2 regions of the Kitasatospora sp. NPDC051705 genome follow, and region 1 is predicted to be linked to the other one. Evidence: riboswitches for the same ligand, from Rfam matches in the RefSeq annotation. Region 1 holds a riboswitch; the other holds the start of a gene.
The links. Region 1 has a riboswitch for cyclic di-AMP ahead of ACIA8Q_RS04800 (transglycosylase family protein). Riboswitches for the same ligand answer to the same signal wherever they lie in the genome.
Positions count from the first base shown of each region.

Region 2: another riboswitch for cyclic di-AMP. It lies ahead of ACIA8Q_RS22335 (peptidoglycan DD-metalloendopeptidase family protein); the one in region 1 lies ahead of ACIA8Q_RS04800 (transglycosylase family protein).

Region 1 is NZ_JBITCO010000002.1:510,179-517,968, reverse strand. It holds gene ACIA8Q_RS04815 (ATP-binding protein) at 318-839, shown strand; gene ACIA8Q_RS04810 (DUF397 domain-containing protein) at 1,183-1,446, opposite strand; gene ACIA8Q_RS04805 (hypothetical protein) at 2,017-2,958, shown strand; cyclic di-AMP (ydaO/yuaA leader) riboswitch at 3,353-3,554, shown strand; gene ACIA8Q_RS04800 (transglycosylase family protein) at 3,541-4,827, shown strand; gene ACIA8Q_RS04795 (hypothetical protein) at 5,131-5,331, shown strand; gene ACIA8Q_RS04790 (LacI family DNA-binding transcriptional regulator) at 5,456-6,475, opposite strand; gene ACIA8Q_RS04785 (glycoside hydrolase family 13 protein) at 6,501-7,790, opposite strand, start outside.
Region 2 is NZ_JBITCO010000018.1:34,740-42,529, reverse strand. It holds gene ACIA8Q_RS22360 (alanine racemase) at 1-798, opposite strand, end outside; gene ACIA8Q_RS22355 (sugar kinase) at 924-2,027, shown strand; gene ACIA8Q_RS22350 (IclR family transcriptional regulator) at 2,182-2,931, shown strand; gene ACIA8Q_RS22345 (RidA family protein) at 2,958-3,365, shown strand; gene ACIA8Q_RS22340 (DUF2470 domain-containing protein) at 3,511-4,230, shown strand; gene ACIA8Q_RS22335 (peptidoglycan DD-metalloendopeptidase family protein) at 4,596-5,597, opposite strand; cyclic di-AMP (ydaO/yuaA leader) riboswitch at 5,600-5,783, opposite strand; gene ACIA8Q_RS22330 (MFS transporter) at 6,096-7,628, shown strand; gene purB (adenylosuccinate lyase) at 7,636-7,790, opposite strand, start outside.

The sequences.
Region 1 (7,790 bases):
CACGTACCAGGATGCACGTGCAGACGGCGCTTGCATATGCCAATAGTGCGACTGCACGTGAATCGACTCTTGCATCTGCAGTGAGCGCACACCACCATGGTGCACGTGCACCTGCACATCCCTGGCAATCCCGCGGGCTCCGCGTCGACCCCACGCGCGACTCCGTGCACCGACTCGGCAGCGTCCCCGCGCCACCGGGCGTTCGAGTGCGCGCGCGCCTGGTCGAGGGGGCGGCCGAGCGGCCGAGCGAGTCGGAGGTGACCGGCATGACCCCGGCGGGTCCAGCCGTGTCCGCCCCCTTATGGGAGGAGCTCTTCATGAGCACCGGTACGGCTTTGGCGGTTGACCCCCATGTGGTCACCTGTACGCTCGCTCCTCGCTTCGAAGCCGTCAGAACCGCACGCGACTTCGCCAGAACCTCGCTTCAGCGCTGGGGCCTGATGGAGCTGTTCGACGACGTCGCACTGGTGGCCTCGGAACTGGTGACCAACGCGCTGCGGCATGCGGTCGGCGCACGGCCCGACCCGACGGGCGGCGCCCCGGGCGAGTACGACTTTCCCACACAGCCCACCGCGGACGGCCGGCTGCCGATCCGAATAAGCCTCGTCCACCGCTCCCCCCAGGTGGTCTGTGCGGTGAGCGACCCGAGCAGCATCGGCCCGGTCGCCCGCGAGGCGGACTTCGTCGCCGAGTCCGGCCGCGGACTCCACCTGGTGGAGTCGTTCAGCCAGTCCTGGGGCTGGCACCCGCTGGGCAGCGGCAAGGTCGTCTGGGCCCTGTTCGAGGCGGAGCCGCTCGTCGGCTCCGAACTCGGTGGACGGCACCGGCGCTCGGCCTAGGGCCGGGCGGCGCGCGGCCGGCCGCCGACGGCACCGGGAGGACGGCACCCCGGGCCGCGCGGACCGGTGCGACGAACCGGGCGCGACCTCCTTACCGGCCCCGGCACGCCCCGCGGGCCGATCGGCCGCGGCGATCCGCCGAAGAGGCCGTGCGACACATTCCCGTGCAGTTCGGGCCGCGTGTTCCGGCGCCGGCGGCACGACGGAATTCCGGTGGAACACCGCTCGCGGCGGAATCCGGGCGGGCACCCCCGCGCCATTACCGGAAAGCGCACCGGAAAAGACAAAGGCCGTCGTGGTGTCAGCACCCACGACGGCCCCCCGATGGCGATGCGGCGGCCGGTCAGACCGCCAGGTGGTCGAACTCCCCGTCCTTGGCCCCCAGCAGCAGGGCGGCGATCTCGGCACGGGTGTAGATGAGCGCCGGACCTTCCGGGAAACGCGAGTTGCGCATCGCCACATCGCCCCCCGGCAGGGCCGCGAACTCGACGCAGTTCCCCTGGGAGTTGCTGTGCAGGCTCTTCTGCCAGACCACCCCCTTGAGGTCGGCGGCCGCCATCCCGTTGTAGGTGTCGTACGAGCCGTGCGTGTCCTGCGAGTCGTGCATAGAAATCTCCCGAAGAGCTCCGGAGTGGTCGTCCAGCGCGGCGCCCCCGGCACCCGCCGAACGAACGGACCGGCCCCGTACCGGCCCGGAACAACGCCTCACTTGACGCGATGATAGCTGCAGTGCACGTGCATCAGCACGGGACGTTGCAGGTGCACGATGCTTTTCACCGGCGGCCCCGAACTCTTCACGGACCCTTTTCCTGACGGTACGTAAACGGACATAGCCGACTGAATCGACGAAGTCCCGATAACCGGCCGTGAGCGGACCCCCGCTGAATGTTGATCTTCGAATGCCGGGAGTCGCACTCCTGTGACCCTCCGTCAGACGCATCGGACAGCACCTCCGCGCTGTGAGACATCTCACGCACCGCACGTGCAACGCGCAGCCCCGTCCGGGACGTCACGGCAACCACCGGAGCCCTTCCGGGGGTTGGGTGAGATATGTCCGCATTGCTGTGGATCCGCCCGGATCGGCACACGTCGCGCACCGCGCGCGCACCGCGGCCGCGCGGAACCCGAACGGCAGCCGACTGCAGGCCCGACCGGCCGATGTCCTACGATCTCCGGCATGAGCACCGCAGCCATCCCGGGCGCGCCACTGCCCGTCCGCACTCCAGGCTCCCGTGCGCGGGGGCGCCACCGCCGTCCCGAGCGCCCCGAGATTCCGACCGGCGCCCCGGCCCTGGTGCTGGCCGTGCCCGCGACCGCAGGGCCCGAGTCCCGCTCGGTCGTCGAGGAACTGCTGTCGATCGTCCGCAGCGAGCAGGCCGGCGTCCGCACCGCGGTCGGCTACCTCCCCGGTGGGAACACCGAGGCCGACGACAGCGAGGACCGCACCGTCGCCGAGCTCCTGGCCATGGCCGCCGAGGCCGGCCTGCCGGTGCCCGTCGTGGTCCCGCTGGTCCCCGGCCCGCACGGCTTCCTGACCGAACTCCACGCCCTCGCAGCGGAGTACGGCGCGTCCGTCACCGACGTGCTCGGCCCGCACCCGCTGCTCGCCGAGGCCGTCCACGTGCGCCTGTCCGAGGCCGGGCTGGCCCGCGCCGACCGGGCCAGGCTGTTCGCCATCGCGACCGCCGCGGACGGCGTGGTCCTGACCACCGTCGGCGGCGAGGAGGCCGCCGCGGCGGCCGGCATCACCGGCGTACTGCTGGCGGCCCGGCTGGCCGTCCCGGTCATCCCCGCCGCGCTCGACGTGCCCGGCTCGGTGGCCGCGGCCGTCAACCACCTCAAGGAGACCGGCTCCCTGCGCCCCGCGCTGGCCCCGCTGGTGATCGGCCCGGAGGCCGACTCCGAGCTGCTCGCGACGGCCGCCGAGGAGACGGGCTGCCCGTCCGCCGCTCCGCTGGGCGCCTACCCGACGGTCGGCCAGCTGATCGCCTCGACCTACCTGGCCGCGCTGCCGGCGCCCTCCCCGGAGGAGCTGGCCCAGGCCGAGGCGGAGGCCGCCGCGGAGGCCGCTGAGGGCACCCACGGCGCCCACGCCGCCGCCGGGGGGCCCGAGGAGTAGTAGCGGGACACCACGCGCACCGAAGGGCCCGGAACGGCTTCGTTCCGGGCCCTTCCGGCTTGCCCCGTACGGGAGTTAAGGCGTGAATAGGCGTGATGTCCGTTCTGTTGATGTTTGATCGGTTCTGCCCGGGGCGCGGGCCGGCGGCCGGGAATCGGCCGCGCCTCCCGCATCGCGGACGCGCCCGATCGCACCCCGACGCGTCGTCAGCCGTTTCCTGAGGAACGGCCAGTTGTGCGCACCCGTGGCGCCGTTGCGGGAAAACGATCATTTCGGATCATGACGGACAGCGGAAACGATCATTCTCGCCAAACCGTGATGCGCATCACAGTGTTTGCGGTTTGAACTTAAGTCTGCTTAACGTGCTCCCCGTTCGTGACCACACGGACCCAGTTCATCCGCAACGCCGAGTCCTGCCGTCGGATGCCCTGGCAGCGCGAAAACGCACCACGGCAGGAGCGGGGGACCCACAGGTAAGTCGCCCCGGACTGTTCCCAGGAACGGTTCAGGGCTAGGGGTGAAGCCGCGTCCACAGCGCGGCCGGGCAACTCCAGCCCGAATCCGACAGCTCACCTCGCAGGCGTGGGAGAGGACCACGTCTTCATGCTGCCCACCAACGGCACCCGTCTGTCCAGCCGCACCCGCCGCGTCATCGCCGCCATCGGCGTCGCGGGCGTCGGCCTCACGATCCCCTGCCTCACCACCGGCACCGCCTCCGCCGCCTCCGTCGCGACCTGGGACAAGGTCGCCCAGTGCGAGAGCAGCGGCAACTGGAGCATCAACACCGGCAACGGCTTCTACGGCGGCCTGCAGTTCACCTCCAGCACCTGGGCCGCCTTCGGCGGCACCGCGTACGCCCCGCAGGCCAACCTGGCCACCAAGGACCAGCAGATCGCCGTCGCCGAGAAGGTCCTCGCCTCGCAGGGCCCCGGCGCCTGGCCGGTCTGCTCGGTCCAGGCCGGCCTGACCAAGGGCGGCGCCCCGGCCGCCGTCGACACCTCCGCGGGCTCCACCGCCGGTGCTACGGCCGCCAAGCCCGCCCCGGCCGCCAAGCCCGCGCAGACCCCCGCCCCGGCCACCAAGCCGGCCGCGCCGGCCCAGGAGCAGACCTCCGGCGACTCCGCCAAGAGCACCTGGACCCAGAAGCACCAGGAGCAGACCCAGGGCGGCGCCCAGGCCGAGAGCGACGACTACACCGTCGTGGCCGGCGACTGGCTGTCCTCCATCGCCGACAAGCACAACATCGACGGCGGCTGGCAGCGGCTCTACGAGCTCAACCGCGGCACCCTGACCGACGGCCCGAACACCATCTACCCGGGCCAGCACCTGTCCTTCAAGGACGCCGGCCACGGCCGGCAGGCGGCCACCGCGACCAAGTCCGGCTCCGACTTCAGCTGGTTCGACCGTTCGAAGAAGTCCGGCCAGACCACCGACGGCGGTGCCGTGAACGCCAAGCCGGCCGCGCAGACCCAGGCCCCGGCCGCCCAGGCCCCGGCCCAGGCCGCCACCGGCAGCATGGCCGCCGCGGTCTCCTTCGCCGAGTCGAAGGTCGGCCAGGCCTACGTCTACGGCGGCACCGGCAACGGCGGCTGGGACTGCTCCGGCCTGACCCAGGCCGCGCTGCGCGCCGCGGGCGTCTCCATCCCGCGCGTGGCCGCGGACCAGGCCGCCGCCAGCACCCACGTCTCGCTGGACAACCTGCAGCCGGGCGACCTGCTGTTCTGGTCCAACAACGGCCAGGACTCCGGCGTCTACCACGTCGCGATCTACGTCGGCGGCGGCAAGTACGTCGAGGCCGCCAACCCGAGCTCGGGCGTGCGCGAGCAGACCGTCGCCAACTGGGCCCCGGACTTCGCCGGCCGGGTCTGAGGCACACCGGCGGGCCACGGGCGGCACGGCACAGCCGACGGCTGACGGCGAACAGCTGACGGCGAACAGCTGACGGCGAACAGCTGACAGATTTCAGATTTCAGATTTCAGCCGACAGATTTCATCATCTGAAACCCGTCATCTGTCACCCGCCCCCGTCGCCCGCCACACGGAACCCCCGGGGGAGAGCCCGATCGCTCTCCCCCGGGGGTTCCGGCGTACCCGCCCTCCGCCGGCCGAAGGTCATGGTCAAAGCCGGCCACACCGGGCATGCTGCTGCTCTGCACCCGAGGAGGAGCCACCATGGCCCAGGTCACCGTCACACTCGACGCCAACCTCGCGATCGACGCGATGCTGCTCTCCGGCACCAAGAACCCGCAGGACGCCGTCGAACTGGTCCTGCGGGACTACCTGGCCCGCGGCCGCCGCACCGGGACCCGGACCGGCGACCCCGCCGGCGACCGGCGGCTCACCCGCAGCCGCCCCACCGACCAGCAGGGCTGACCCGCCCCACCCGCCGCCGTCCGCGCCACCCCCGCACACGGCACACGGCACACGGCACCCATGCGAAACGGGCCCCGGGGAGCGGTCGCTCCCCGGGGCCCGTCGGCCGTCCACGGCCCGTCGCTCAGCGCGCGCAGGCCCCCGTCGAGCCCCGCATGACCAGCTCCGGCTGGAACATGAACTCCCCCCGCTGGGCCGCGTTGCCGCCGACCTCCTCCAGCAGCGCGTCCACCGCCGCCGTGGCCATCGCCTCGACCGGCTGGCGGATCGTCGTCAACGGCGGCTCGGTGAAGGCGATCAGCGGCGAGTCGTCGAAGCCGACCACCGACACGTCCTGCGGCACCGACAGCCCGCGCTGGCGCACCGCCCGGATCGCCCCGAGGGCCATCATGTCGCTGCCGCACACGATCGCCGTGCAGCCCTTGTCGAGCAGCGCCCCGGCGGCCGCGTGCCCGCCCTCGACGCTGAACAGGGTGTGGTGGACGAGGTCCTCGGCCTCCTCCGCGCTGCGCCCGAGCACCTCGCGCATCGCCGCCGTGAAGCCCTCGATCTTGCGCAGCACCGGCACGTACCGGCGCTGCCCCACGGCCAACCCGATCCGCTCGTGGCCGAGTTCGGCCAGGTGCTGGACGGCCATCCACATCGCGGCGCGGTCGTCCGGCGAGATGAACGGGGCGGCGATCCGCTCGCTGTAGCCGTTGATCAGGACGAAGGGCACCCCGCGGCCGGCCAGCCGGGCGTACCGGTCGTGGTCGGCGGTGGAGTCGGCGTGCAGCCCGGAGACGAAGACGATGCCCGCCACGCCCCGGTCGACCAGCATCTCCACCAGTTCGTCCTCGGTGGATCCGCCCGGCGTCTGGGTGCACAGCACCGGGGTGTACCCGTGCCGGCTGAGCACCTGCTCGATCACCTGGGCCAGCGCGGGGAAGATCGGGTTGCTCAACTCCGGCGTGATCAGCCCGATCAGGCCCGCACTGCGCTGGCGCAGCCGGGTCGGCCGCTCGTAACCGAGCACGTCGAGCGCGGCCAGCACGGTCTGCCGGGTGGCGGCCGAGACGTTCGCCTTGCCGTTGAGTACGCGGGAGACGGTGGCTTCGCTGACCCCCGCCTGCGCCGCGATGTCTGAGAGTCGCGCCGTAGTCACGGTCCCAGAGCCTATTGCAACCACGTCAGACCGCCCACCAGCCGGTGCTGTCCGGTGCGAGCACCGTCTCGCCGCCGTCCACCACCGGGTCCGCCGAGGAGAGCAGGAGCCGCCCGGGCACGGGTATCCGGACCGGCTCGCCGGTGGTGTTCACCGTGCAGACGAAGGCGCCGCGGCGGAACGCCAGGGTGCCCTCGGGGCCCTCCAGCCACTCGACCTCCGTCCCGGCGCCCAGGTCGGCCTGGGAGCGGCGGACGGCGAGCGCGCTGCGGTAAAGCTCCAGGGTGGACGTCGGGTCGCCGGTCTGCGCCTCGACGCTGAGCTCGGCCCACTGCGCCGGCTGCGGCAGCCAGGAGGGCCCGCCGGCGACCGGGCCGAAGCCGTACGGGGCCTCGGTGCCGGACCACGGGATCGGGACGCGGCAGCCGTCGCGGTAGCCGTCCTGCCCGGCCTGGCGGAAGAAGGACGGGTCCTGGCGCACCTCGTCCGGCAGGTCGGTGACGTCGGGCAGGCCGAGCTCCTCGCCCTGGTAGACGTACGCCGAGCCGGGGAGCGCGAGCATCAGCAGGGTGGCGGCGCGGGCGCGGCGCAGGCCGAGCGCGCGGTCGCCGGCGGTGCGGATCTGGGTGCCGAGGCCCGGCTCGTTGGCGAAGCGGGTGGCGTGCCGGGTGACGTCGTGGTTGGAGAGCACCCAGGTGGTGGGGGCGTCGACCGGGCGCATCGAGTCGAGCGAGACGTCGATCACCTCGCGCAGCGCGGCGGCGTCCCAGTCGGTGCCCAGGTACTGGAAGTTGAAGGCCTGGTGGAGCTCGTCGGGGCGCACGTAGTTGGCGGTGCGCTGGACGGTCGGCGTCCAGGCCTCGGCGACGCCGATCCGCTGGCCCGGGTACTCGTCGAGGATCTTGCGCCAGCTGCGGTAGATCTCGTGAACGCCGTCCTGGTCGAAGAAGGGCATGACGTCGTTGCCCAGCAGCTTGAGCTGGTCGGAGCCGCCGAGGTCGGGCAGGCCGGGGGCCTTGACCAGGCCGTGGGCGACGTCGATGCGGAAGCCGTCCACGCCCATGTCGAGCCAGAACCGCAGGATCGAGCGGAACTCGTCGCCGACGGCCCGGTTCTCCCAGTTGAAGTCGGGCTGCTCGGGCGCGAACAGATGCAGGTACCAGTCGCCCGGGGTGCCGTCGGGGTTCTCGGTCCGGGTCCAGGCCGGGCCGCCGAAGATGGACTCCCAGTCGTTGGGCGGCAGTTCGCCGTTCTCGCCCTTGCCGGGAAGGAAGTGGTAGCGCTCGCGCAGCGGGGACGCAGGACCCTCGCGCAG
Region 2 (7,790 bases), on a different contig from region 1:
GCGGGCGAGCCGGCCGTGCAGCTCGGCGAGGGCCCGGAGGTAGCCGCGGACGGTGGCCAGCGCGTCGGCGGTCGCGTCGTGGGCGAGGGCGCCCTCGTAGCCGCCGACGCCGGCGAGGCGCAGGGTGGGGGCGCGCAGCACGGCGGCGGCGATCTCGACGGCCGCGTCCACGCCGCGGGCACCGGTCCGCCCGCCGGGGCCGCCGAGTTCGACGAGGACCTCGACCGGCCGGTCGGCCCCGGCGGCGCGCAGGGCCTCGTCCATCAGCCGCACGCTCTCGGTGGAGTCCACCCAGGAGACGAGGGCGAAGGCCGGGTCGGCGGCCTGTTCGGCGGCGAGCCAGGCGAGTCCGGCCGGGTCGATCAGGGTGTTGGCGAGCAGGATCCGCTCGACGCCGAAGGCCCGGGCGACGCGCACCTGCGGCAGGTTGGCGAGGGTGATGCCGTGGCTGCCGGCGGCGAGCTGCGCCTGCCAGAGCGCGGGCGCCATGGTGGTCTTGCCGTGCGGGGTGAGTGCGACCCCGGCCTCGGCGCACCAGCGGGCCATGGTGCGGATGTTGTGGTCGAGCGCGGCGCCGTCCAGGGTGAGCAGCGGGGTGCCGAGCCCGTCGAGGGTCGGTCCGGTGGCCAACCAGTCCCGGACGCTCCGCGCGCCGGCGGCGTCTCCGGGGTACCGGGCGGGGGGAGAGTCCGACGGGGCGGCCTTGAACCGCCAGTCGAGCGTCTCGTCGGCGAGGGCCGCCACCGCGGCGTCGTCGATGCCCGGCCCGGTGCCGGGGCTTGCGAACGTCTGCTCCACCGTCTTCCTCCATCTGCCATGTTGCAACATGTGCAATGAGGGTTGCACATGCTGGCATCACGGTTCTAGCATCGGCGCCGGATCACGGTCAACGGAACGGCCGCCGCAGACGAGGAGCCCAGCTGATGCCGCGACAGGACACCCCGGGCCCGAGCCGCCCCGGGCCTCCCCCGACGGCCGTCTGCGTGGGCGAGTCGATGGCCGTCCTGCTCCCGGACCGCCCGGGCCCGCTGGAGGCGGTGGACACCTTCCGGCTGTCGGTCGGCGGAGCGGAGTCCAACGTGGCCGGCGCGCTGGCCGCGCTCGGCGTTCCGACCGCCTGGATCAGCCGGGTCGGTGACGACGGCTTCGGGCGGCGGCTGCTCGCCGAGGTCGCCGCCCGCGGCGTGGACGTCTCGGCGGTCGCCGTGGACCCGGCCCGCCCGACCGGCCTCTACCTCAAGGAGGTCGGTGGCGACAGCGGCCACCGCCACGACCTCGGGCCCGGCCGCAGCCGGCTGCACTACCACCGGCGCGGCTCAGCGGCCGCGGCGCTCTCGCCCGCCCTGCTCACCGACCCGGCGGCCGCGCGCCTGCTGTCGGGTGCCCGGCTGCTGCACCTGTCCGGCATCACCGCCGCGCTCTCCGACGACTGCCTGGCCCTGCTGCGCGCCCTGCTCGCCGCCCCGCGCCCGGGCCGGCTGATCAGCTTCGACCTCAACTGGCGCCCCGCGCTCTGGCACGGCCGCGACCCGGCCGTCCTGCCACCGCTGCTGGACGCCGCCGACCTGCTGCTGCTCGGCGCCGACGAGGCGGAGGCCGCCTTCGGCACCGGGGACCCGTCCGCGCTGCGCCGGCGCTTCCCCTCCCCCGCCACGGTCGTGGTCAAGGACGCGGCCCGCGTCGTCACCGCCCTGGAGCGGGACGGCACGGCGGTGGCCGAGCCGGCGCTGGCCGTCGAGGTGGTCGAGGCCACCGGCGCGGGCGACGCGTTCGCCGCGGGCTACCTGGCCGGCACCGTCCGCGGCCTGGACCAGCGCCGTCGGCTGCGACTCGGCCACCTGAGCGCCGCCTGCGCGCTGACGGCCCACGGCGACCAGGCCGAGCTGCCGCCCGCCGCCGTGGTGGCGGCGCTGCTCGACGCCTCGCCCGCCGACTGGGCGGCCACCCGGGTGTGCGCACGGGGCATCTCCGGCCCGGCCGTCCCCGCGGGCCCGGCCCGCGCGGCCCGGTGGGCACGGGCAGAATGAGCAGCGATCCCGGCCCCCGCCGCAGCCCCGGCCGGCGCCGCGCTCCCGGCGCGTCCCGCGTTCCCGGCGCGTGCGGCGCGTGCGGCGTCCGCGACGCGCTCGGCGCCCCCGGCCCGCGCCGCGATCCCAGCCCGAGCCCTCCGAGCGGAGCACGATGAGCCAGACCGTCACCCGCGCCCTGCGCATCCTCGCCGAACTGGGCGAGGGCGAGCGCTCCCTCGACCAGCTGGCCGAGGTGCTCGGCGTCCACAAGACGACCGTGCTGCGACTGCTCCAGAGCCTGGAGGAGGAACGGTTCGTCTACCGCGACGCGGGCTACCGCTACCACCTGGGCGCCGGCCTGTTCGCGCTCTCCGGCCTGGCGCTGGAGCAGCGCGGCGTGCGCCGGATCGCCGCCCCGCACCTGGCCGAGCTGAACGCCGCCACCGGCCAGACCGTGCACCTGGCCGCGTACGAGGGCGGCGAGGTGGTCTACATCGACAAGTTCGACTCCCGGCACCCCGTCAGGATGTACTCCCGGATCGGCCTGCGCGCCGCCCTGCACAGCGCCGCCGTCTCCAAGGTGCTGCTCGCCGACCTGCCGCTGCCGGAGCGCCGCCGGGTGGTCGCCGGGATCGACTTCACCCCGCACACCGCCCGCACCCTCACCACGCCCGAGGAGCTGCTCGCCGAGCTGGAGCGGGTGGCCGCCCAGGGCTGGGCGCAGGACCACGCCGAACACGAGGCGTTCATCAACTGCGTGGCGGCGCCGATCCGGGACGTCACCGGCCGGGTCGTCGCCGCCGCGTCCATCTCCGTCCCGGACGTCGTGCTGCCCTACGAGCAGGTGCTGGACCTCCTCCCGCAGCTGCTCGCCACCGCCCGCGCCGTCTCGGCCGACTGCGGCCGCCCGGACCGTACCTGACCGACCGCCAGAACACGAGGAAGCCGATGACCGACAAGACCGAGATCCGCACCGACGGCGCCCCCGCGCCCGCCTGGACGTTCTCCCAGGGCGTCCGCAAGGGCCCGATCCTCCAGGTCTCCGGCCAGGGCCCGCAGGACCCGGCGACCGGCGAGTACCTGTACCGCGGCGACGTGCGGGCCCAGACCCGGCGCACGCTGGAGAACGTCAAGGCGATCGTCGAGGCCGGTGGCGCGACCATCGAGGACGTGGTGATGTTCCGGGTCTACCTCACGCAGCGGGCCGACTTCCCGCTGATGAACGAGGTCTACGCGGAGTTCATCGAGGAGAACGTGAAGCCCGGCGGGGTGAAGCCCTGCCGGACGACGGTCTTCGTCGAGCTGCCGCAGGAGCCGATGCTGGTCGAGATCGACGCCCAGGCCGTGATCGGCTGAGCGCCGCCGCCCGGACGGAAGGGCCCGGACGCCCCGCGCGTCCGGGCCCTTCCGCGCACCGCTCGGACGGCGCGGACGGGGCGGCACTTGCCACACCCTCCCACGGTGATTAGGTTAGGCTCACCTAACCAACTGGAGGTCCGTCATGAGTCTGCCCACCGACGACGCCCCGGTGCCCGAGCCCACCACCGCCGAACGGGTCCACAGCCTCCTCGCCGCGACCTCCTCGCTCACCGTCCGCGCCCTCGGCGAGCACCACGACCTGGACACCCCGGTCTCCGTCCACGGCTCCCGGCTGCGCCTGCGCGCCCCGCTCGGCTCCCCGCTCTCCACCGCCGCCGCGCGCGAGACCGACGGCCTCGCGGTCGTGCTCGACGTCACCGACGTCTCCCCCGTCGCCGTCCGCGACCGGATCCGCGCCCGCCTCACCCTGGCCGGCCGGCTGCACCTGGCCCACCTCGCCGACGACGGCATCAGCGTCCACCTGCGCGTGGACGTCGCCCACGCCGTCCTGTCCACCCCGTACGGCACCGGCGCCCTCACCGCCGCCGACCTCGCCCACGCCGCGCCCGACCCGCTGGCCCGGTACGAGGCCGCACTGCTCACCCACCTCGCCGACGACCACGCGGACGCCGTCGCCGTCCTCACCCGGCTGCTCGACCCGGCGCTGCTCGCCGGGCGGCCGGACGTCCGGCCGCTCGCCCTGGACCGGCACGGCCTGGTGCTGCGCCTGGACCACCCGCACGGCCACCGCGACGTCCGCCTGGTCTTCCCCGAACCCGTCGCCGACACCGAGGAGTTCGGCCAGCGGGTGCACGAGCTGCTGAACGCCGCGGAGCAGGGCCTGCCCGTCCACCGGCTCTGAACCCGCAGCCCGGCGAACGGCACCCGGCGAACGGCAGCCGACAGGCGGCAGGCGGCGGACGCCCCCGGGGCCGACGTCACACCCCCGGCGCCGTCCGCCCGTTGCGCGCGCCGGCGCCGGAAGCGGAGACGCACCGGGAACGCCCCCGGGAACGGCGGCGGAAACGGCAGCGGCCGGCCCGGCTCGCGAGGGAGGTCTCGCGAGCCGGGCCGGCCTGGGCGTGTCCCGCGCCCATGTCCGCCGTTGCGGCGATCACCCGGTCGAGCGGTCACCCGACATGACCATCCCGGAGGATCGTTTCGCCCCGCATCAGCGGTAGTCCCGAAGGGCCCGTCCGGCGGGACCGGGCCCTCGACCCGTCAGGGTCAGAGAGCGACGCCGTGCGCCCGCAGGTAGGCGACCGGGTCGATGTCCGAGCCGTACTCGGAGCCGGTGCGGATCTCGAAGTGCAGGTGCGGGCCGGTCACGTTGCCGGTCGCACCGGAGAGGCCGATCTGCTGGCCGACGGTGACGGTCTGACCGATCGACACGCCGATCGAGGAGAGGTGCGCGTACTCGGCGTAGTGGCCGTCGGCGAGCTTGATCTCGACCTCGTTGCCGTAGGCGCCACCGTTGCCGGCCTTCACCACGACGCCGTTGGCGACGGCGCGCAGCGGGGTGCCGGTGGAGGCGACGAAGTCCTGGCCGGTGTGGTGGCCGGAGGCCCACATCGAACCGGCCACGCCGTAGGCGGTGCCCAGCTTCGGGTTGGCCAGCGGGGCGACGAAGCCCGAGGTGCTGGCGGCGGCCGGGGCGGCGGTGACGGCGGCGGCCGGCTTCGGGGCGGCGGTCTGCACCTGGGTCTGGACCGGGGCGGACGGCTTGGCGGCCTCGGTCTTGGCCTGCACCTGGGCCTTCGGCTTGGCCGGGGCGGCGGGCTTGGCCGGGGCGGCCGGGGCGGCGGGCTTCGCCGGGGCGGCGTCCGCGGACGGCGCGGCGTGGCCGGCGATCGAGAGGTGCTGACCCGGGAAGATCAGGTTCGGGTTGCCGCCGACGACCGAGCGGTTGTGCTCGTACAGCGCCTGCCAGCCACCGTCGACGTGCTTGGCGTCGGCGATCTTCGACAGGGTGTCACCGCTGACGACGCGGTAGCTCTCGGCCTGGGCCGGGGCGGTGACGGGAGCGGCGGCCGGGGCGGCCGGCTTGGCGTCGACGCTGGTGGCGTCGGTCCAGGTGGAGCTCTGCGCGGCCGGGGCGGCCGGGGCGGTGTGCGCCTGGGCGCTCACGGCGGCCACGAGCGGAAGGGCGAAGGAGACCCCGGTGACCGCGGTGGCGATGCCGATGCGGGCGGCGCGGGGCAGGGCGATACGACGAGCCTGAGCAGGCATGGAAGTTTCCTCTCCGACGCCTGCGAGGTGAGCTGTCGGGTTCGGGCTGGAGTTGCCCGGCCGCATGCGCGGCTTCACCCCAAGCCGGCCCTGGGATCCGGTACGCGAAGCGCGTGCCGATCCCGGTCCGGCGACTTACCTGTGGGTCCCCCGCTCCTGCCGTACAGAGTTCAGTTCGAACCACCGGGCAGCGGCAGGATTCGGCGTTCCACCCGGCGGATCCGTCCGGACTGGCCGGGCGGTCGCTGAACTAAAACCCATCCGTCCGGGTGAAGCAATGTCGATCTCTTGAACGGACAACCATCCCCGCCGAGGCCGTGACACTCCGAATGATCGGCTGCACCGTGCGTGCACAATCCATTCACCCGGCGCCACTGATCCACGACGCTGCGCCGATCCCGCCACCGCTGCGCGACCGTTCGCTCACGCACCGCACACCGTCGACACACCCCCCGGTGACCCTTGTCACGCGGGCCCCGCGGGGCGCAGGATCGGGCCGTGGCCACCTCCGCGGCCGGCACCCTGCGCCTGGGCACCGCGCAGGGACGCTGGGTACTCCTGGCAACCGTGCTCGGCTCCAGCATGGCGATGCTCGACGGCACCGTGGTGAACGTCGCGCTGCCCCGGATCGGCACCGACCTCGGTGCCTCCCTCGCCTCCCTGCAATGGACCCTGAACGCCTATCTGCTGACGCTCGCCGGGCTGATCCTGCTCGGCGGCGCGCTCGGCGACCGGTACGGCCGGCGCCGGGTGTTCCTGATCGGGGTGGTCTGGTTCGCCGCCGCCTCGGCGGCCTGCGCCGCCGCCCCCACCATCCAGGTGCTGGTCGCGGCCCGCGCCGTGCAGGGCATCGGCGGCGCGCTGCTCACCCCCGGTTCGCTCGCCATGCTGCAGGCCGTCTTCCACCCGGAGGACCGCTCGGCGGCGGTCGGCCTGTGGTCGGGGCTCGGCGGCGTGTCGGCGGCGGTCGGCCCGTTCCTCGGCGGCTGGCTGGTGGACGGCCCCGGCTGGCGGTGGATCTTCCTGCTCAACCTGCCGCTGGCGGCCGCCGTCGTCGCGGTCGGCGCCCGGCACGTCCCGGAGAGCCGGGACGAGAGCGCCACCGGTCGCTTCGACGTCCTCGGTGCGCTGCTCGCCGCGCTCGCCCTCGGTGCGCTCACCTACGCGTTGACCGCCGCCGGGGAGGGCCTCTCCCCCGCGGTCTGGTTCGCCGGAGCGGTCGGGCTGGTGCTCGGCGCGGCCTTCCTCACGGTCGAACGCCGCGCCGCCGAGCCGATGCTGCCGCTCGGCCTCTTCTCCTCCCGGCTGTTCACCGCCGTGAACCTGGTCACCCTGTGCGTCTACGCGGCGTTCAGCGGGGTGTTCTTCCTGCTGGTCGTGCAGCTGCAGATCGTCTCGGGCTTCTCCCCGCTGGTCTCCGGCCTCGCCCTGGTCCCGATCACCGTGCTGATGCTCACGTTCTCGGCGCGCGCCGGGCGGCTGGGCAAGCGGATCGGCCCGCGGATCCCGCTGACCGTCGGGCCGCTGCTGTGCGCCGCCGGGGTGCTGCTGATGCTGCGCATCGGCGCCGGCTCCACCTACTGGGCCGACGTGCTGCCGGCCGTGACGGTGATGGGCTGCGGGATGACCCTGCTGGTGGCGCCGCTGACCGCGACGGTGCTGGCCGCGGTCGAGGTGCGGCACGCGGGCATCGCCAGCGGCGTCAACAACGCCGCCGCCCGCGCGGCCGGTCTGCTCGCGGTCGCCGCCCTGCCGGCGCTCGCCGGGCTCAGCGGCGACGCCTACCGGGTGCCGTCCGCGGTGGACTCCGCCTTCCACACCGCGATGCTGATCTGTGCCGGTCTGCTCTGCGCCGGCGGGCTGACCGCCCTCGCCACCGTCCGCGGAAACGTGCTCGCGCCGGAGGACCACCCCGTCGCCGAGCCGGACTGCGCGTGGACCTGCGGCACCACCCCGCCGCTCGACCCGGGCCACGTGCACACGGACGAGGGCCCCGCCACCGGAACGGCGGCGGGGCCCTCGTCGGGCTGAGGCGACGTCAGAGGATGTCGCCCGGCGCGTACTTGGCGGCCTCCGGGTAGGCGGCGGCGACGGCCTCCACCTGGCGGACGACCTCGGCGACCTGGGCACCGGCCGCACCGGTGAAGGAGAGCCGGTCGGCCAGCAGGGCGTCCAGCGCGGCCCGGTCCAGCG